Regions from separate parts of the Cytobacillus sp. ABV4_503 genome, predicted to be linked through region 1. Evidence: riboswitches for the same ligand, from Rfam matches in the RefSeq annotation. Region 1 holds a riboswitch; each other region holds the start of a gene.
The links. A riboswitch is a leader RNA that binds a small molecule or an ion and turns the genes downstream of it on or off. The one in region 1 is predicted to bind S-adenosylmethionine.
Positions count from the first base shown of each region.

Region 1 (7,278 bases):
CAGAAAAGTGGTATGGGAAAACAGCCAGACCCTTATAACCTACCAGCTTGTTTCTCTAAACTCAACAAACTAAAGAGCGCCTGGACTTAGTCCGGCGTTTTTTTGTTCGAAATGTTTCTGTAAATTGCAAGTGAGAATAGTGCTTTTAAAATTAGGGGAGGAAAAAGAGCCCGAAAGGAACTAAACAGTGGGAATAATGCCGCTGATCGAGGACTAGGGGTCGCGAAGGGAGCTAAACAGAGGGAATAGTGCCACTGAGCGGGAACAAGTCAGTCAAGCCCACTATTTTGTGTAAATTCATTCCTAGGAAAAGGCAAGTTATACAGCTGTTATGTTTTTGAAGTAGTGGAAGGGGGGCCCCCCTTCCACTACTTCAAAAATTTCGCTTCGCGGACCCTACTTCTTCTTTTCTTTAATTATTCTTTTTCCAACTTCCTCTGCATAATCCATCAGGACAGCTCCGATTAACCTGAAAGCTGATTGTGTGTTAGGAAAAATTCTAATGACTCTTTCTCTCCTGCGGACCTCTCCATTTATTCTTTCTAGTGAATTTGTGCTCCGAATATGCTTATGGTACATGGTTTCTTCGTTTAGGTATTGTATTCCATCTTCAAAACCTTCTTCTAATATCTCAATCGCTTTATCCAGCTTTGGATTATCTCTGTATTTATCGATGAACTCTGTTTTGTATCTCCTCGCATCTTTCACTTTCGCTACTTCGAATATTCTTTTTAGCGCGATCTTCACTTCATCCATATCTTTTTTCGGCATATGAGTGATGATGTTCTTTTTGAAATGAACTGTGCATCGCTGCCAGGCAGAGCCTACAAATTCCTTCCCTATGGCTGCTTGTAAGCCCTTATGGGCATCGGATATGATTAGCTTTGGTGATTGTAATCCTCTTGACTGTAAGTGCTGGAAGAATCTTTGCCACGCTTCACAACTCTCCACATGATCTACTCTTAAGCCAAGAATTTCCCGTCTATCATTCTCATCAACGGCAGTGGCAATGTAGACTGCTTTAGAAACAACACGATTGTACTCCCTTACTTTAATATACATGGCGTCTGTAAAGATATAAGGGTAATACATAGTATTTAGAGGCCGGTTTGCCCATTGATTCACTATTGGATCCAGCTTCTCTGTAAGAGTGGATACGAAGGATTTGGATACCTTATGACCACAGAGTTGTTCCACGATATTGGAAACTTTTCTAGTGGAAACCCCATTCACGACCATTTCAAGCATAGAAAGGACGAAAGCCTGGTCGCATCGAGCGTATTGTTCAAACACAGTGGTAGAAAAATCACCACTTCTGGTACGAGGTACTTTTAGTACGATCTTTCCGATGCTTAATAGAAGTTCGCGGTCATAGTATCCGTTGCGGTAGTCATGACGACTTGGTGTCCGCTCGTAGGCATGTGCTTTCAGATGATGATCACGTTCTTTTTCCATGAACTCATTCAATACCAGAACAATGGATGCTTTGATCACTGAGTCGATGTTTGAATCCATGACGGATTCTTTTAAAATGTCAAGATTTAGGTTAAACTGTAATTGAGTCATAATTAATTCCTCCACATTGTTTTCGTCGCTGATAACATTGTTGACCAAAGGAATTAATTTGACTCATTTTCTTTTTACACAATTATATGGGCTTAACCAACAAGTCGTCGCGAAGGGAACTAAACAGAGGGAATAGTGCCACCGAGCAAGGACTAGGGGTTGCGAAAGGACCTAAACAGAAGGAATCGTGTCACTGAGAGATGGAAAAAGAGTGCGAAAGGAACAAGTCGAAGCGCACAGTGTCGATCAACGATTATAAGTCTGCATGTAAGAAACTTATCGTTCGAGCGGGCTGACTTCCAAAATAATATAGAAAAGGAATTGCCGCTAAAAGCGGCAATTCCTTTTCTATATTATGCGATTGGTCCGCCTTTTTCTTCGATTTCAGAAGAAACGCTTGTGAATTTCTTGAAGTTTTCACGGAATTTTGCAGCGAGTTCTTTTGCTTTTGCTTCATAAGCAGCCTGATCTGCCCAAGTTTTGTTTGGCTGAAGAACTTCGTCAGGCACACCCGTAACGTGCTGCGGAATTTCCAATCCGAAAATTTCGTCCTTGACTGTTTCTACATTGTTTAGTTCACCTTCAAGTGCAGCTTCCACCATAGCTCGAGTGTAAGCAAGTTTCATGCGTTCACCGACTCCGTACTCTCCGCCAGTCCATCCTGTGTTTACAAGGAAGACTTTAGCATTATGCTCATCGATTTTCTCGCCAAGCATTTCAGCATAACGGTTTGCAGGAAGCGGAAGGAAAGGTGATCCAAAGCATGTAGAGAACGTAGCCTGCGGTGAGGTAATGCCGCGCTCAGTTCCTGCAAGCTTGGAAGTATAGCCGCTTAAGAAATGGTACATTGCCTGCTCTTTTGATAGTTTAGAGATTGGAGGCAATACGCCAAATGCGTCAGCTGTTAAAAATACAATTGTATTAGGATGTCCGGCAATGCTTGGGTCAACAATATTATCGATTGCCTGAAGCTGGTATGCCGCACGTGTATTTTCAGTTAATGTGCTGTCATCGTAATCAGCAACCCGAGTTTCGCTGTTTACCACCACATTTTCCAATACAGCCCCAAAGCGGATAGCATCAAAAATTTGCGGTTCTTTCTCACGGGATAAGTTAATGCATTTCGCATAGCAGCCGCCTTCAATATTGAATACACCATTTGCAGACCAGCCATGCTCGTCATCACCAATCAGCTTGCGATTAGGGTCTGCAGATAAGGTTGTTTTCCCTGTTCCGGATAAGCCGAAGAATAAAGCGACATCTCCTTCGCGGCCAACGTTCGCGGAGCAGTGCATCGGAAGAATCCCGTTTTCTGGAAGCATATAGTTCATAACAGAGAAAATGGACTTTTTCATTTCGCCTGCATATTCAGTACCGCCAATTAAAACAGTGCGGCGCTCGAATGAAATGATGATGAATGTTTCGGACTTAGTGCCGTCAACTGCAGGGTCTGCTTTGAAATTAGGAGCAGAAATGACTGTGAACTCTGATTGATGATCCAATAGCTCGTCTTCTGCCGGACGAATGAATAACTGATGTGCGAAAAGATTGTGCCAGGCATATTCATTTATTACCTGGATTGGCATGCGGTGCTTTTTATCAGCACCTGCGAAGCCTTTGAAAACAAATACTTCTTCTTTTTCTTTTAAGTAGTTGATTACTTTATTATAAAGATTAGAGAATGCTTCTTCAGAGATAGGCTGGTTTACGCTGCCCCAGTCCATTTTATCTTTGTTTGATGCTTCTTCAACAATGTATTTATCTTTAGGGGAACGTCCTGTATACTTTCCTGTAGTAGCGCGTACGGCACCAGTAGAGGTAAGGGACCCTTCATTGCGGTTTAATACTTTTTCCACAAGCTGAGGAACGGATAATTGCACTTGAATGTTGCTGCCATTTAGTAATTCGCTCAATTCGTTTGATATGCTTACAGAGTTCATCTGATGAATACCTTCCTTTTTCCCGATTTTTTTATGAAAGTGATTACATCTCGAAATTAGTATAACACATTAAAATGATTAGTCTATACTATTACGAAATTTTTTTATTCATGTTATAAAAATGTCATAATTGGACAAGTAATCCACTTTAATCACCTTATAACTGGTATATGTTAATATAGAAGAAAGTGTTAATTTTAACATGGGACTGATCTAAAATGAAGACAATTGCCCTCTATGATGGAACTTGTTCCTTATGCAAGGAAACAAAGAAGATGTTTAAAAAACTCGATTGGCTGAATAAAGTGGAATGGATTTCTCTGCAGGAGTATGAAAAAATCCCGAACTCGCTCTCGTTTTCCAAGATTGATTTGCGCAGAGAGCTTCATATTATTACCCCATCGGGTGGCGTGAAAAGGGGTTATTCTGCAGTAAGGAGACTGCTGTTCCTCTTTCCTGCATCCTTTTTAATCGGCCTCCTTTTATATCTCCCATTGACGCCAATGCTGGGCGATCCGATCTATAAATGGATTGCTAAAAACAGGCATAAATTTCTAAAGAAAAAATGTGACGACGGAAGCTGTTCGCTGTAAGCATGGAGCATAATCTTAAATGCTTAAAACTTACAGTGAAAAATAATGAAAATCTGTTGACATGATTCGATAAAATACGGTATGATTCAACCTTGAACGGATACTCTCTTATCCCGAGCTGGTGGAGGGACAGGCCCTATGAAACCCAGCAACCTGCTAAAGGCAATAATCAGCAAAGGTGCTAACCTGACGCAAGGACGTAATTCCTTGAACGATAAGAGTGAAAGGCGCGAATCGATTTGCTTTCAACCTTTTCACTAATGGGAAGGTTTTTTATTTTTTATCCAGCTCCAGCACCCAGCCCCTCGAGGTCATAAGCCATTCCCTTGCAGAAGGCAAAGAACGCCTTCTTCCAGGGACTGTCTTATGCTTGTCGGGGCTAACCGGGTGCTTGTGCTTTTAAGGCAATGAAATGAACGGCTTTTGGAATGTACTATTTATGTGAGTTTTTAGCAGCTTGCAGTGTGCAAAAGAAAAAATGGGTGCCTGGCTTCTGGTCAGTGCTGTCTATTTTTCTAATAAAAACTCCATGTTTATTTCATACTACTAAGGGAATGAGTTCCGTATCAAACAGAGATCCATGAAATGACAGGGAAAAGTTATTTCCGCTTCCCCATTTCTAAATTCTCGCTCAATTTTCTATTTATAAGGAGGAAGCCAGATGTCAACAAAGCGTCGTTTGTTTACTTCTGAATCAGTTACTGAAGGTCATCCGGATAAAATCTGTGACCAAATTTCTGATGCAATCTTAGATGCGATTTTAGCTAAAGATGCGAATGCCCGTGTTGCTGCAGAGACTTCTGTAACAACTGGACTTGTATTAGTTGCAGGTGAAATCACAACATCTACATACGTAGATATTCCAAAAATCGTTCGTGAAACGGTAAAAGAAATCGGTTATACCCGTGCTAAATATGGTTTTGATTCCGAAACATGTGCAGTTTTAACTTCCATTGATGAGCAGTCAGCAGATATTGCAATGGGTGTTGACCAGGCCCTTGAAGCACGTGAAGGACAAATGAGCGATCAGGAAATCGAAGCAATCGGTGCAGGAGACCAGGGCTTAATGTTCGGTTTTGCCTGCAACGAAACGAAAGAGCTTATGCCTCTTCCGATTTCTTTAGCACATAAACTTTCCCGCCGCCTGACTGAAGTTCGTAAAGAAGAAATCCTTCCTTACCTTCGTCCGGACGGAAAAACTCAGGTAACGGTTGAGTATGATGAAAATGACAGGCCTGTCCGCATTGACACAATTGTTATTTCTACTCAGCACCACCCTGAGATCAGCCTGGAGCAAATCCAGCGCAATCTGAAGGAACATGTTATTAACCCGGTTGTTCCTAAAGAACTAATCGATGAGAATACTAAGTACTTCATCAACCCAACAGGACGTTTCGTTATCGGCGGACCTCAAGGGGATGCTGGCCTGACTGGACGCAAAATCATTGTTGATACTTACGGCGGATATGCCCGTCATGGCGGAGGAGCGTTCTCCGGTAAGGATCCTACAAAGGTTGACCGCTCTGCTGCTTATGCTGCTCGTTATGTAGCTAAGAATCTTGTGGCAGCCGGCTTAGCTGAAAAAGTTGAGGTTCAGCTTGCTTATGCGATCGGTGTGGCACAGCCTGTATCGATTTCTGTTGATACATTCGGAACAGGCAAAGTGGGCGAAGATGTACTTGTTGATCTGGTAAGAAAGCATTTTGATCTTCGTCCTGCAGGAATTATTAACATGCTTGGCCTTCGCCGCCCAATTTACAAGCAGACAGCTGCTTACGGACATTTCGGACGTACAGATGTAGATCTTCCTTGGGAGCGTACAGATAAGGCAGAAATTCTTCGTTCTGAAGCTGAATAGAAAAGCGGAAGCGCCTTGCCCACGAAGGAACGCAGACTAAGAACGCCACGTCCTGTGGCAACGTCTGCATGACCCCCATCCCCGGAAAGGCGTCCTTTGCCTTTTGGGGAGGGGTGGCTTGTGACCTCGAGGGGGTAGGCGCTCCTCCTAAAAGCTAGCGCTTTTAGTCGTGCGATGATAAAGCTGTCGAAGCGTTCCTTGTGGAGCTAGACAATAATATAAAAAGCGGGAGTTGCATTTACTATGTAACTCCCGCTTTCTTTTTTGCGTCTTTATACATATAGGGTGATAATTCACTTTTCGGTCTTTATGCTCTTTAGTCGTTTATAATTATATGTTATCGTTTAAACTTCGGATAATGGCTTAATTTTCCGAGCATATTTTTTTATAATCCGCGTGCTAATTATAAATGATTAGTGGTAGTATTATAGGGTATGTTTTCTAAGACAAAGGAGCCGTTAAGGCTGTATCTAAATATTGAGAATAGAATGGAGTAGGTGACGTACATAATGTGTGGTTTTATTGGTTGTGTACATGAAAAAGCACAAAATTACCGTGACGCAGATAAAGAACAATTCCAAAATATGAATGATATCATTACCCATCGGGGTCCGGACGATTCAGGATACTATTTTGATGATCATATTCAATTCGGCTTCCGCCGGTTGAGCATTATCGATATTGAAAGCGGGCACCAGCCGCTGACTTACGAGAATGAGCGTTATTGGATTATCTTTAATGGTGAAATCTATAACTATGTGGAACTTCGTGAAGAACTTCTCAAAGCTGGCTTAAGCTTTGAAACAAGTTCCGATACAGAAGTCATAATTGCCCTATACAGCCATATGAAAGAAAGAGCTGTTGAAAAATTGCGCGGGATGTTTGCGTTTGTCATTTGGGATAAACAGGAGCAGTCCCTATATGGAGCCAGAGATCCATTTGGGATTAAGCCTTTCTTTTATTACGATAAGGGAGACCGCACGTTCTTTGGATCAGAGAAGAAGAGCATTTTATTGGCGCTTCAGAATGATGTATTAAACTATGACTCCCTCCAGCATTATTTGACTTATCAGTTTGTGCCTGAGCCAAACACGATGTCAGAGGGAATCCATAAGCTGGAGCCTGGCCATTATTTTACTAAAAAAATCGGTGCTCCGATGGATATTAAGCGTTATTGGAAAGCTGCGTTCCATCCAGTGCAGAAGTCAGAAGCTGATTTCACGAAAGAAATAAGAGATGTGTTGTTCGACTCAGTCAAAATGCATATGCGTGCCGATGTGCCGGTAGGTTCATTCCTTTCAGGCGGAATCGATTCTTCCAT
Region 1 is NZ_JBSWTH010000001.1:3,994,236-4,001,513, reverse strand. Features, by position in the region: gene ACXAD1_RS20055 (DUF2584 domain-containing protein) at 1-73, shown strand, start outside; gene ACXAD1_RS20050 (IS256 family transposase) at 397-1,566, opposite strand; gene pckA (phosphoenolpyruvate carboxykinase (ATP)) at 1,920-3,506, opposite strand; gene ACXAD1_RS20040 (thiol-disulfide oxidoreductase DCC family protein) at 3,725-4,099, shown strand; SAM riboswitch class I at 4,205-4,320, shown strand; gene metK (methionine adenosyltransferase) at 4,761-5,957, shown strand; gene asnB (asparagine synthase (glutamine-hydrolyzing)) at 6,467-7,278, shown strand, end outside.

Region 2 (7,278 bases), 1.9 Mb from region 1:
CCATGCTGTCTTGCAAGTGAACTGATGGCCTGTATATCTGTCACTTTCAGCAGCGGATTGGAAGGAGTCTCTACATAAAAAACCTTCGTGTTTGGACGGATTGCTTCTTTTACTTCCTCAAGATTTGTCATATCAACAAATGTGTGCTCTATGCCAAAACGGGACAGGACTTCTGTTGTCATGCGATAGGTTCCGCCATATACGTCTTCTGTAATGACTACATGATCTCCCTGTGATAAGAGCAGGAATGCTGTAGAAATGGCAGCCATACCAGAAGAAAAGGCAAACCCTTTAATACCTTCTTCAAGCTCCGCGATGACTTCTTCAAGTGCTTCCCTTGTTGGATTCAGGCTGCGGCTGTAATCATATTTTCCGAACACATCAATATCTTTTTGATGAAAAGTGGAGGCATGCTGGATTGGTACACTGACAGCTCCTGTTTCCGGGTCGAATTTTTGATTATTGTGAAGTAATTTCGTTTGGAATGTGTAATTCGAACTCATCGTACTGCCTCCTTAACAACCTTTGCAAAAGCATGTTCAAGATCCGCCTTCAAATCTTCTGCATTTTCGATTCCAACCGAGAAACGCAGAAGCCTATTACAGACACCGGTTTCAATGCGGATTTCTTCAGGAATGTCCGCATGTGTCTGGGTTGCTGGATACGTTATGAAACTCTCGACTCCGCCAAGGCTTTCTGCAAAGGAGATAAGGGAGAGGCTCTGCAGAAATGGATTCACCCAGGATTCATCCTTAATTCGGAAAGATATCATGCCTCCCTTGCCTGGATAAAGGACATCCGTTACTGCATCGTGGCCCGATAAAAATTCTGCTAATTCCTTCGCATTTTCTCCATGCCGTTCCATGCGGAGGGAGAGTGTCTTCATGCCTCTGATGAGCAGCCATGAATCAAACGGGCTGAGGACAGCACCTGCGGCATTGTGATTCATAGCAAGGGCTTCGCATAACTCTTTGCCTTTTGCGACAACTAAGCCGGCAAGGACATCATTATGCCCGCCAAGATACTTTGTTGCACTATGGATAACAATATCAGCTCCAAGCTTTAACGGCTGCTGAAGGAGAGGGGTATAAAACGTGTTATCGACGATAAGGAGGATATTATGCTTCTGGGCAATGTCTGCAATCGATTGAATGTCAGTCTGTTCCATCAGCGGATTAGTTGGAGTTTCCAGAAATATTGCCTTGGTCTTTTCTGTGATTAAAATTTCCACATCTTCCGGATTGCTGGTATTTACATATTTGCACTGAAGTCCCCACTTCTTGAAGCCCTGTTCTAGCAGACGATATGTACCCCCATATAAATCCTTGGATACAATCCATTCATCTCCGGATTTAAAAAGAGATAGTATGGTAAGAATTGCGGCCATTCCAGAACTGCAGGCATAGCCTTGATCGCCTTCTTCCAGATCGGCAATTGCCTTTTCAAGCAGCTGGCGGGTGGGATTGCCTGTTCTGCTATAGTCAAAGCCAGTTGACTGCCCAATGCCTTCATGGCGATATGCCGTGGAAAAATATACAGGCGGATTGACTGCACCTGTTGCTGACTCGCTTCTGTTGCCGATTTGCGCTAATCTGGTGTCAATTTTATACATGCTTGTAACCACTCCTTAGTAAAAATAAAAAAAGCCTTCTATAAGAAGAAGACTTTTTAATGTGATCAGCCATTCTTCTTATCTTTCAAGTTTTTAAGAAACTTGCAGGAATTAGCACCTTTTCAATCAAATATATGATTGCTGGTTGCTGAGGCGTCGTCGGGCCTTACCCTCGACCTCTCTGGATAAGAAATCAAATATTAAATTTTCTCTAAACTTTACTACACTAAACCGCTAATCGTCAACACTTTTTTGAATATTTTATGTTATAAAAAATTTCCGCTCAGTTGTTTTGAGTCTGTTTGCCCTAAGCATCCGTTTTTAAGGGGGAATGAAGAAGAATTTGAACAAAAAAACTTTCCATCATATTCTGGAAAGTTTTTAAGGGTATTTATTCTTCAATCAAATCGTTAACCGGCACATCAATTTCTTTTTCAGAATCTGCCTTTGTGTAAATACGTGCTGTCTTAGTCTGCTCATCTACATGCTGAATGATGACCGGATTGCCATTGAAAGTAACACTATACATTTCAGCAGACTCAGCAATCTCTTTTGCTCTGCCAATATTCATGGAAAAACCTCCTGAATTTGAATAACTTTAATGTGTCTTAAAAACACTCAAATTATTCTTTTAAAAAAACCATGGCATAAAATGTTAGAAGTGAATGGCTTTAAAGTTCAGAATATTTGTTTTATAATGAAGGCAAATGATATAATTCTTGGAGGGAAGCTAATATGCGAGAACATAGCCACTGCCGCCACCGGTTTGCGGAATCCGAAGGACCAGCAGTATTCCAGACCATGGATGGCATTGAAGTAAATGTTTCTGGTTCCATGTTCGAAAAATGTACAACTTGCGGCCATTTTGATTTTCCTGTGGAAACGAGAGAAGCAATTGAATCTTCCCTAAAAGAAAACAGAAAAAATGCGAATGCAGCGAAACAAATTTATATTAACTTAGTTGAGACTTTTTAAAGCCGAACAGCACTTCGGCTTTTTATTTTTGCCTCTTTTTAAAACCACCCAGTTATTTCTTATTTATAATTGTTTAACATTTAACAAAACATTTTATTAGAATAAGTAATTACGAAAAAAATTTTTTTAATAGTTTTCCACTATATTCATGTTTTTATCTTTGTACAACTAGATTTTCCGTGTTAGAATAACTGTGGAAACGTTTTATCCTCTGAAAAATATTATTATTCGTAAAAATAAAACGTTAATGCATCTTATAGATGGGTAATGTATTTTCAGGGGAGAAAAATGTATTTGAATTATTTACTTAAAACAGTTATGGAGGTAATTTTCCATGAAAAAGCCATCGAATGGTGAGGGACCTTTTGAACAAGGATTTCATGGCCCCAACCTTGGCTACGTTATTGAACTATATGAAAGATACTTAGAGGATCCATCATCTATTGATCCTGAAATGAAAGACTACTTTGAAAGAAACGGTTCCCCTTTAGCGAGTGAAGGAACTCCGCAAATGGCTTCATCAGCAAATCAGCCAATGAATGCCGGACAGCTTGAAAAAACACTTGCTGCAATTCGCCTTGCTGATAATATCCGCACATATGGCCACCTGGCTGCAGATATTTATCCGCTTGGTAACAATAAATCTGAAAGTGCATTATTCGAACTGAGTAAATATGGCTTAACTGAAAATGATTTAAAAGAGATTCCTGCCGGTGTCATTACTAAAGACGCCACCTATCCATTACGCAACGGACTTGAAGCAATTGAATTCCTGAAAAGTGCTTATATGGGACCAATTGCGTTTGAATTCCAGCATATATTTGATGAAAACGAAAAAGACTGGCTTCGCCGTAAAATAGGGGCCAACAGCCACAAACTGTCAATGCAGAAGGCGGAAAAACTGAAAGTTTTAAGAAGACTGACTGAAGTTGAGGAATTTGAAAAGTTCCTTCATAAAACATTCGTTGGTCAGAAAAGATTCTCAATTGAGGGTCTGGATACAATGGTTCCATTACTGGATGAAATTGTTTCCGAATCCGTTTCTGATGGAGCCAAAACGATTAATATCGGCATGGCCCACCGCGGAAGGTTAAATGTTCTTGCACATGTGCTTGGAAAGCCATATGAAATGATCTTCGCGGAATTCCAGCATGCGCCAAATAAAGAACTGGTTCCTTCCGAAGGATCTATCGGAATCAATTACGGATGGACAGGCGATGTTAAATATCACCTTGGTCTTGATAAACAGATCAAAGATGAGAATACGACCATAGCCAGACTGACATTAGCAAATAATCCGAGCCACCTTGAATTTGTTGGTTCACTGGTTGAGGGCTACACCAGAGCTTCACAGGATAATAGAACAAAAGCAGGTTATCCTGAAGTAGATCCAAAAGCTGCTTTAGCCATTATCATTCATGGAGACGCAGCCTTCCCAGGACAGGGAATTGTTGCAGAAACACTTAACCTTGGGCAGCTGACTGGCTATAATACGGGCGGTTCAATCCATATCATTGCCAATAACACAATTGGTTTCACAACAGAATCACATGATTCACGTTCTACCAGATATGCAAGTGACCTTGCCAAAGGGTATGAAATGCCAATTCTTCATGTTAATGCAGATGAACCTGAAGCAGTAGTCGCAGCGGCAAGAATTGCTTGTGAATATCGTGCTAAATTCCAAAAAGATATCCTTATTGACTTAATCGGATACCGCCGTTTTGGACATAACGAGATGGACGAGCCTATGACGACTAATCCTCTTATGTATAACATTATTCGCAAGCGTCCAACCGTGAAAGCGCTGTATGCTGATAAGCTTTTAAATGATAAGATCATTTCCAAAGAAGAAGCAGAAGGCATTCATCATGATGTACTGGAAAAAATGAAGGCTGCCTATGAAAAAGTTCCAAAAGAAAAAAAGGAGGCAGAGTTAACCAATCCGCCTGAAACAGTCGAAAAGGGTCTGCCAAAAATTAAAACAGCTGTGTCTGTCGATAAATTAAAGCAAATTAACGAAGAATTATTAAAATGGCCAGAGGATTTCAAAGTGTTTGATAAACTCGGCAAAATTCTGCAGCGCAGATTGGAAGCGCTTGAAGGCGACGGCAAGATTGATTGGGGACTTGCCGAAACACTGGCTTTTGCAACCATTCTATCTGATGGTACCCCTGTCAGACTGACTGGCCAGGATTCTGAGAGAGGTACATTTGCCCAAAGAAACGTTGTTTTGCACGATCATACAACTGGAAAAGCGTATTCACCTTTACACAAGCTTTCAACTGCCAAGGCATCTTTCGCTGTCCATAATAGCCCATTATCTGAAGCTGCTGTAGTAGGCTTCGAATATGGCTATAATGTATTCGCTCCGGAGACGCTTGTTCTATGGGAAGCTCAATATGGCGATTTTGCTAATGCGGCACAGGTAATGTTTGACCAGTTTATTGCTGCTGGCCGTGCGAAATGGGGCCAAAAATCAGGTCTTGTCATGCTTCTTCCACATGGCTATGAAGGACAGGGACCTGAACATTCAAGTGCACGCCTGGAAAGATTCCTGACTCTTGCAGCAGAAAACAACTGGACAGTTGCCAATCTTTCTTCTTCAGCACAGTACTTCCATATCTTAAGAAGACAGGCTGCCATTCTCGGAAAAGAGGAAGTTCGCCCGTTAGTGATCATGTCTCCTAAGAGTCTTCTGCGCAATCCGAATGTCGCTTCAAATGGACTGGAATTGAGCGAAGGAGAATTCAAGTCTGTTATGGAACAGCCTGGCCTTGGTCAAAATCACGAAAAAGTGAAACGCATCATTCTTGGAACAGGTAAAATCACAATCGATTTATCAGAAAACCTGAAAAACTACCAGGATCAGGATTGGTTCCACATTTTACGTGTGGAAGAAATCTATCCGTTCCCAATGGATCAAATTAAAGAAATATTAACCCGCTATCCGAATGTGGAAGAAATCGTCTGGATTCAGGAAGAACCAAAAAATATGGGTGCATGGAATTTCGTTGAACCAAGACTGAAGGAAATTGCCGGAAGTGATATAGACGTCACATATATCGGAAGAAGACGACGTTCAAGCCCTGCTGAAGGTGACCCGACTGTTCATAAGAAAGAACAAGCACGCATAATAGATGAAACCCTATCGCAGTCTAACGGGCAGTAAAACTCCCGCATTAAGACTAGATAGATGGATTGAAATAGATTTAGCAGGAGTCAAACTCCCCGTATAGGCCCGTTTGGTGAGATACAGTGAAACTTGCCGATGCGCAGGCAGGGGCTTAGTTGAACCAATCGGGTTCGTAGTGTCGATAGATCGAAGCGTTAGCGGAGATATTAGCGACACTAGAACGCGACTAACAATCAGTGGGAAAATTCCCCCACTGATTGAAGTTTCACTTTAACACGCAAGCAATAAGGAGGAAATTAAGGTGGCAGAAATCATAGTTCCGGAATTGGCAGAATCCATTACAGAAGGTACGGTGGCACAGTGGCTAAAACAGCCTGGTGACACTGTAAATAAGGGTGACTATGTTGTAGAACTTGAAACTGATAAGGTAAACGTTGAAATAATCTCTGAACATAGCGGTGTTTTACAGGAAATTAAAGCCCAGGAAGGCGACACGGTTAATGTAGGTGAAACCATTGCTATCGTTAATGAAAGCGGAGAAGCTGCACCTGCTCCAGAAAAAGCGGAAGAAAAGCCTGAGGCTCCTAAAGCTGAACTGCCAAAAGCAGAGGTTCAGCACGAACAGCCAGCGGCTGAAGAAAAAGCTGGCGGACAGCGTCCGATCGCTTCTCCGGCAGCACGCAAGCTGGCAAGAGAAAAAGGGATTGACCTAAGCCAGGTGCCGACAGCTGATCCACTGGGCAGAATCAGAACCCAGGATGTTGAGTCCTTCAATCCAAATCAAGCAAAACAGCAAGCACAGCCGCAAAAACCGGCAGCAGCTTCAAAACCTGCAGAACAGCAGGCCGGCGGAAAAGAAGTGGAACGAATCAAAATGTCCCGCCGCCGCCAGACAATTGCAAACCGCCTTGTAGAAGTTCAGCAAACTGCAGCGATGCTGACTACATTCAATGAAGTCGACATGACAAATGTGATGAACCTTCGCAAGAAGCGCAAAGATAAATTCTTCGAAGAAAATGATGTTAAGCTTGGTTTCATGTCATTTTTCACAAAAGCGGTAGTTGCAGCCCTTAAGAAAAATCCTTATTTAAATGCTGAAATTCAAGGCAATGAAATTGTCCTAAAAAAATTCTATGACATTGGTATTGCCGTGTCAGCACCAGAAGGTCTTGTAGTTCCGGTTGTACGTGATGCAGACCGCAAAAACTTTGCTGAAATCGAAAAGGATATTATGGACCTTGCGGTGAAGGCCAGAGACAACAAACTTGCCTTATCAGACCTGCAGGGTGGAAGCTTCACTATCACAAATGGCGGAGTATTTGGATCCATGATGTCTACGCCAATCCTTAACGGACCACAGGTTGGTATTCTTGGAATGCATTCCATTCAATTGCGCCCGGTTGCAATTGATGCTGAAAGAATGGAAAACCGTCCTATGATGTATATCGCACTTTCTTATGACCACCGAATTGTTGACGGCAAAGAGGCTGTCACATTCCTGAAACGCGTCAAGGAACTGATCGAAGATCCTGAAAGCCTTCTTTTTGAAGCATAA
Region 2 is NZ_JBSWTH010000001.1:2,136,159-2,143,436, reverse strand. Features, by position in the region: gene metC (cystathionine beta-lyase) at 1-503, opposite strand, end outside; gene ACXAD1_RS10745 (methionine biosynthesis PLP-dependent protein) at 500-1,612, opposite strand; SAM riboswitch class I at 1,688-1,804, opposite strand; gene ACXAD1_RS10740 (H-type small acid-soluble spore protein) at 2,004-2,183, opposite strand; gene ACXAD1_RS10735 (hypothetical protein) at 2,348-2,587, shown strand; gene sucA (2-oxoglutarate dehydrogenase E1 component) at 2,922-5,759, shown strand; gene odhB (2-oxoglutarate dehydrogenase complex dihydrolipoyllysine-residue succinyltransferase) at 6,025-7,278, shown strand.
Region 2: it holds a riboswitch for S-adenosylmethionine, as region 1 does, so the genes downstream of both, ACXAD1_RS10745 (methionine biosynthesis PLP-dependent protein) here and metK (methionine adenosyltransferase) in region 1, are expected to answer to the same signal.

Region 3 (7,278 bases), 160 kb from region 1:
TTATGCCGCTGAAAGTGCAGTATATCGGACTGTAGGCTTATTCGAGGACCGTATGAGCAAGCTTTCGGACGAAGAAGTGAAAGATGGAAAAGAAGTGGCGAAGTCAATCGCTGAATATGCTATTGAGTGCTCTATGAATAAATTCTTTAATACGGAAGTCCTCGACTACGTAGTGGATGAAGGTGTTCAGATCCATGGAGGCTATGGATTCATGGCTGAATATGAGATTGAAAGAGCTTACCGTGATTCACGCATTAACCGTATTTTCGAAGGAACAAACGAAATCAATCGTCTGCTGGTGCCTGGCACGTACCTCCGCAAAGCACTAAAAGGAGAGCTTCCATTATTTCAGAAAGCCCAGGCGCTGCAGGAAGAGCTCATGATGATGATGCCTGAAGAGCCAGGTGACGAGCCGCTTGCACAGGAAAAATATCTGGTGAAAAACGCGAAGAAAATCGGCTTGCTTGCAGCTGGTTTAGCAGCACAGAAGTACGGAAAAGCTCTTGAAAAAGAACAGGAAGTACTTGTAAACATTGCGGATATTATTTCAAATGCTTATGCAATGGAGTCTGTAGTACTCCGCACTGAAAAGGCTATTGAAAAGGCAGGACTTGAAAAGAGCAAGCAAAAACTTCTGTACACCCAAATCTTCTGCCAGGAAGCATTTAACAAAATCGAGCAGGATGCAAAAGAAACACTTGTAGCAGTAGAAAATGGCGATGCCCTGCGCATGATGATGTCTGCACTTCGCAAATTCACCCGCCACACCCCAATCAACGTCATTGCAAAGAAGCGTGAAGCATCAGAAAAACTGATCGACGCGGAACGTTTCACAGTTTAATCGATTTAGGCTCCCTTTATCAAGAAGGGAGCTTTACTTTTTTCAAAGCTGTTTTCGTATATTCTTTTGCTGCAAACTAAGTTTAAAATATCTGAGTTGATTGGAGCGGAGGGCGCTTGATCCTCGAAAATGCTGCCGCATTTCCTTCGTGCGGTGTAAGTTCGAGGAGGCTTAATCAATGTCCTGCGGGAAGTGAGGGAAGTGAGAGACCCCGCAGGCGAAGCCGAGGAGGCTCTCATCTCTCCCCGCGGAAAGCAAGTGCCTGGAGCGGAAATCAACGGGCAACATTAGCGAACAACAATTATTATTAAAACAGTTTTTGGAAAAATAGCCCTTAAAAGATTTTTTTTTTTGCCAGAAGGATTATATAGAAATTTGTCGAATATTAAATTGGTGATCAATGTTATGCTTTGTCATCCATTTATGTTACTATTCAATTAAAAGGCAGCAATTTTGGATAAGCCTGAATTTGCTAAAATGGGTGGTGAAAAAATGGCGTTGACTTTTTATTGGTATCCTAAGTGCGGGACATGCCGAAAGGCCAAGAAATGGCTTGATGAACATAATCTTTCCTATGAAGAAATACATATAACAAACAATCCGCCTTCTCGAAGTGAACTTGAAACGCTTTATAAAAAGAGCGGATTAGAACTAAAAAAGTTCTTTAATACGAGTGGCCAAAAATACAGGGAACTCGGCATGAAGGACAAGATGAAGACCTCTTCGGAAGAAGAACTGCTCGATATTCTGGCAACAGACGGCATGCTGATCAAGCGTCCGCTGCTGACAGATGGAGAGAAAGTAACAGTGGGCTTCAAAGAAGAGGAATATGAAAAGAAATGGCTTTCCTAATAGCTGGAAGCCATCATTAACCATGAGATCGATTTACTGATCATAAATTGAACTATTAATATGGAGGGATACATAATGAGCACACCAAAAGAATTACGTTATTCAGAAGAGCATGAGTGGGTAAAAACAGAAGATGGGAAAGTACGCATTGGGATTACGCATTTCGCGCAATCGGAACTTGGTGACATCGTATTCGTTGAGCTTCCTGAAGTTGGCGATGAACTAAGTGCAAACGAGCCATTCGGAAGCGTAGAATCTGTAAAAACAGTTTCTGAACTTTATGCGCCTTTAAGCGGTAAAGTGGTTGAAGTAAATGAAGACCTTAACGACAACCCTGAATTCGTGAACGAATCCCCATATGAAAAAGCATGGATGGTTGTGGTGGAGCCTTCAGATTTAAGCGAAGTAGAAAGCTTGATGACTGCTGAGCAATATGAAGAAATGACAAACGAAGACTAATGAGTGAAAGCCGGTTCTTTAAGAACCGGCTTTTACGCTGTTACTGAGGGGCTGATCAAGGGTTCTCCTATTAGAATTTGTATCTATGTACTTGGAGACATGTCTAGCTCCAGCGCCTATCCCCTCGAGGTCACAAGCTTGTCTAGTTGCGGCTCCTAGGGACTCGGGATCATAAGCCGTTTCCTTTCAGAAGGAAAAACGCCTTCTTACAGGAACCGTCTTATGCCTGTCGTCCCTGGGCAGTCGCCTCCACATTTCTGGCAATCCTCCCAAAAAGGCAAAGGACGCCTTTCCGTGAGGCTCGTCTTGTGCTTGTCGGGGGTGGACAAGGCGCTTGCGCTTTTCTTACTGGCTTTAATTGCTATTTTTCTTTTACAGAGAAAGGGCAAACTATAGATACCTAAATGCATGAAAGGATTGGTTACCCATGACATTGAATCAGCAGAAAATCGATATTACAGACCGGGTTGTCGGCAAGCTTCAAAATAATGGGATAGATCTTTATCTTGAAAACGAAAAAATTGGCCAAATCAGCCTTCCTGAAGGATCTTCCTTTAACTTGTCCCATCATTATGAAACCGACCACCAAAAAATATATCAGAATGTCTCCGTTCCAGATAAAGCGCAAGAGCGCTACACAGACTGTGACGAAGGCGGCTGGTGCTGACTATTGTAAACAGCGGAATGGATTCCGCTGTTTATTTAATAGGCTAAAGCAATATTACCGGGCATACAATGAAATAGGCCTTTTAAGATTACTGCAATGATTATTTTTCTTCAAAAACGTTTCCTTTACTAAACTGTAGAATTAATATATAAAATCAGTGCAGTGCTACCTCCAATATGGGCAGGAGATTCACACCATTACCGAGAATAATGAATATATTGAGATAAAAACCAATGCATGACTGGTTTTTGAATTTTGGCTGTTTTTGTAAACTTTGCTTACGACAACTAAGTTTGACAACTGAGTTGATTGGAGCGGAGGGCACTTGATCCTCGAAAATGCTTCCGCATTTTCTTCGTGCGGTGCTGATTCAAGGAAGCTATTTTTCAATGTCCTGCGGGAGGAGAGGGAAGTGAGAGACCCCGCAGGCGAATCCGAGGAGGCTCTCATTCCTCCCCGCGGAAAGCAAGTGCTCGCAGCCGAAATCAACGGCTTCATTTATAATCTAACATCAATCTATGGGAAAACAGCCGTACCTTTAACGCAACAGTTTCAAAATAACTCCTTTCAGGTGATGACGATGAACGAGGGAATTCCGGAAAAAGTTATTATTGTCGAGGGAAAGTCAGATAAAACGAAGGTTAAAAACATTATAAGAGAACCTGTAGAGATTATCTGCACAAATGGAACAATTAGCATTACTAAACTGGATGAATTAATTGACACACTGTTTGATAAGGATGTATATATATTGGTGGATGCCGATTCAGCAGGTGAAAAGCTTAGAAAACAGTTTAAAAGGGAATTTCCAGAGGCAGAGCATCTATACATCGATAGAATGTACAGAGAAGTAGCGACAGCACCGGAACATCATTTGGCTACAGTGCTGCTGGGAGCTAATATTGACGTTTATACACAATATTTAGATAGATAAAGTAAGGATGATAAAATGCAGGAATGGTCGCAGCTGGAGATTGAGGAAACGGTTAACGGGCAAGAAACGGTCCTTGTCTATTTGTACACGCCTATGTGCGGTACCTGTCAGATGGCTGGTAAGATGCTGACAGTTACAGAACAATTGCTGCCTGATCAAAAGATTGGGAAAGCGGACTTAAATTATATGCCGAATTTGGCGGAACAATGGGGAGTGGAAAGCGTACCTTGTCTCCTTATCTTTAAAGAAGGAGTTTTACAGGAAAAATTATATGCATTCCGATCAGTTCCCTATTTGCTGGATAGAATCAGAAGCATTAATTGAGAAAAACCAGGAGCAGAGCTGCCTGGTTTTTTGCATGGTTAAAAAACATTGAAATCCGCCTTTTCAATATTCGAAATATATTTACAAATCCTTTCCGGAAGAGTATGATACTTAGGGAATCGAAATAATTAAACAGTGCAGGAAGGGATCCGGATGGCATTTTACAAGGAGTGGGCTGGCCAATTTAAAGGCTATAACCGCAATATCAAATTGGCCTTTATGGCGAATATCCTAACACAAATAGGTTTTGGGATATTCATGGTAATCTATAATTTCTACATAAGGGAGCTCGGCTACACTGAAAGTGTTAATGGGCAAATCATATCCATGACTGCTCTCGCCACAGCACTGATTCTAGTGCCGGCAGGGATCGCCAGCGACCGATTTGGCAGAAAAAGAGCGATGCTTCTTGGGGCTGTTGCCACGGGTGTCGTTATGCTTTTCAGAAGTATGGTTGAAATGCAGGAACTTCTGATATTATTTGCTTTTTTTACAGGGCTGACAACAGCACTTCTGCAAGTATCCGGCATACCATGGCTGGCTGAGAATTCAAAGGCTGACCAAAGGGTTCATTTATTCAGCATCCATTTTGCCATTATGACGGCTGCAAATGTAATCGGAAACTTAAGCGGAGGCATCTTAACGGATGTATTTTCTATATTTGTGGATCAGCTCACCAGCATCCGCATTACCCTTCTGATTGCAAGTGTTTTCTTCATAGCGGGCCTTGTTCCTATCTTGCGTTTCACAGAAGCTCCGAAAAATAAAAACGATGTAAGAGGATTAAGAGAGTTTTCGTTCAAAAAGCTTTCCCCTAAAAATGAAGGCGTCAAAATTATCGCCATGTTTGCCTTTGCGCAGCTGCTGATAGGAATTGGCGCAGGACTGGTTATCCCTTATCTAAATTTATACTTCGCAGACCGTTTTGAAGCTTCCAATTCAGCCATTGGCATTATTATTTCATTAGGGCAGGCTGCCACCGCTTTTGCTATGATTATCGGCCCGGTTGTGGTAAGGAAGGTAGGAGAAGTAAAAGCAGTTGTAATCCTTCAGCTCATGTCACTTCCATTTCTGCTTTTAACTGCTTATACCGAGAATCTCTGGCTGGCTGCCATCGGCTTTTTGTTCCGGCAGGCATTAATGAATGCAGGAAACCCTATACAAATGTCGCTGATGATGTCTAAGGTAAATGATTCGATGAAAGGACTGGCAAACTCCGTCAATCAGATGGTTTTCAATTTAGGATGGGCTGTAATGGGACCTATTTCAACGGGAATCGTCATGAGATATGGTGAATATTGGGGATATGCACTCGTATTCACCATTACAGCTTCATTATATTTGATTGGCTCTCTCTATTTTTTCATTGTTTTCAGAGGCTATAATAAGACAAAAACTGCAGCGTCTTCTGTAAAAATAGTATAATCTGACATATTTCTCGGGAAATGAAAGGACAATGCCTAATAAACGGGCATTGTCTTTCTGGTTCTATCAGGTTTAATAACTTTGAAACTTTGAGAACTGTCCAGCTCCAGGAGCCGGATGGGCAAGGCGCTTCCGCTTTTCTGATCTTGTCGAAAGAAAATTAAAGGATTGAAGCCCTTTATTACTGAATATTAAAGATAATAAACCCATTAAAAGAGGTGAGGCCGTGAAGGATTTACCTGATTTATTTATCCGGGAATTAAAGGCTAAAGGGCATCTTGGATACTTTTTAAGAAAATCAAATTTCTCTTTGCATATTAAGGCGGGAATTATAAGCATTCCTCTGATGGTTTCGAATGGGGAAATCCGGAAGGCAAGTCACACCAGCCATTTTGATGTGGAGATATTGGGGACTGAGGAAGCTGTGCTGTCACTGATTTCAGGGGAGTTAAAGTTAAGGGATGCACTTTCCCAAAATAAAGTAATGATGGAAACCACCTTCAGAAAAAAATTGTTTCTCGAGTCTTTTTTCTGTTTGGGAAAAATTTCATATCATAATGCTTGACCGTTTTTTTAATAGTATGATAATATCGTTTTAATGTGAATTAACTGAATATTCTTATCAAGAGAGGCGGAGGGACTGGCCCAGCGAAGCCCGGCAACCGGTAAAGTACACGGTGCTAAATCCAGCAGAGCGGGATGCTCTGGAAGATAAGGAGAGACGATACGGCCCTCTTCTTATGAAGAGGTTTTTTAATATTATCTTTATTTTAATCTTTTAAAATGGATAACTGTCTAGCTTCAGGCGCCTTGCGCTTTTCTTAGTTCTTCGATAAGAAATACTAAAATTTTTATAGAGGAGAGAAAGCAATGACTGACAAACAAAAAAATTACCGTTTTGAAACCATTGGAGTGCATGGGGGACTGAAGCCTGACCCTGTAACTGGTGCAAGGGCGTTACCGATTTACCAGAATAATGCTTATCAGTTCAAGAATACAGATCACGCTGCAGATCTCTTTGCCCTTAGAGAGCCAGGATATATATATAGCAGGATACATAACCCTACTGTAAGTGTATTTGAGGAAAGAGTGGCCTTGCTCGAGGGAGGAGTTGGTGCATTGGCTCTTGCAAGCGGACAGTCTGCCATTACTCTTGCCATATTAAACATAGCTGAAGCAGGCGATGAAATAGTTGCTGCGTCCAATTTATATGGCGGCACTTATAATTTGTTTGCAGTCACACTTCCCAAGTATGGGATTAAAGTGAAACTGGTCGATCCAAAAGATCCGGAAAATTTCCGTAACGCGATTTCGGATAAAACAAAGGCCATCTTTGCGGAAACGATTGGAAACCCCAGCTTAAAAATCCTGGATATTGAAAAGGTCGCAGCAATTGCACACGAGAATGGTGTGCCGCTGATTGTCGATAACACCTTTGCTACACCTTATCTTTGCAGGCCTATCGAACATGGTGCTGATATTGTTATACACTCTGCGACTAAATGGCTGCTCGGCAATGGAACAACAATGGGAGGAATTATTGTAGACGGCGGAAAATTTGACTGGAATTCCCCTAAGTTCCCGGGCTTTACAGAACCGGATCCGAGCTACCATGATATTGTCTATAGCGAAGCAATTGGCGAGGCGGCTTATATTATTAAAGCACGCGTTCAGCTGTTAAGAGACCTGGGGCCAGCGATGAGTGCGCAAAGTGCATTTCAATTTGCGTTGGGGCTTGAGACTTTGCATGTGAGAATGAAGGAGCACATTGCCAAT
Region 3 is NZ_JBSWTH010000001.1:4,151,966-4,159,243, reverse strand. Features, by position in the region: gene ACXAD1_RS20970 (acyl-CoA dehydrogenase family protein) at 1-841, shown strand, start outside; gene ACXAD1_RS20965 (arsenate reductase family protein) at 1,334-1,693, shown strand; gene gcvH (glycine cleavage system protein GcvH) at 1,769-2,152, shown strand; gene ACXAD1_RS20955 (YusG family protein) at 2,580-2,819, shown strand; gene ACXAD1_RS20950 (toprim domain-containing protein) at 3,400-3,753, shown strand; gene ACXAD1_RS20945 (thioredoxin family protein) at 3,769-4,077, shown strand; gene ACXAD1_RS20940 (MFS transporter) at 4,231-5,502, shown strand; gene ACXAD1_RS20935 (SCP2 sterol-binding domain-containing protein) at 5,729-6,067, shown strand; SAM riboswitch class I at 6,119-6,220, shown strand; gene ACXAD1_RS20930 (O-acetylhomoserine aminocarboxypropyltransferase/cysteine synthase family protein) at 6,373-7,278, shown strand, end outside.
Region 3: it holds a riboswitch for S-adenosylmethionine, as region 1 does, so the genes downstream of both, ACXAD1_RS20930 (O-acetylhomoserine aminocarboxypropyltransferase/cysteine synthase family protein) here and metK (methionine adenosyltransferase) in region 1, are expected to answer to the same signal.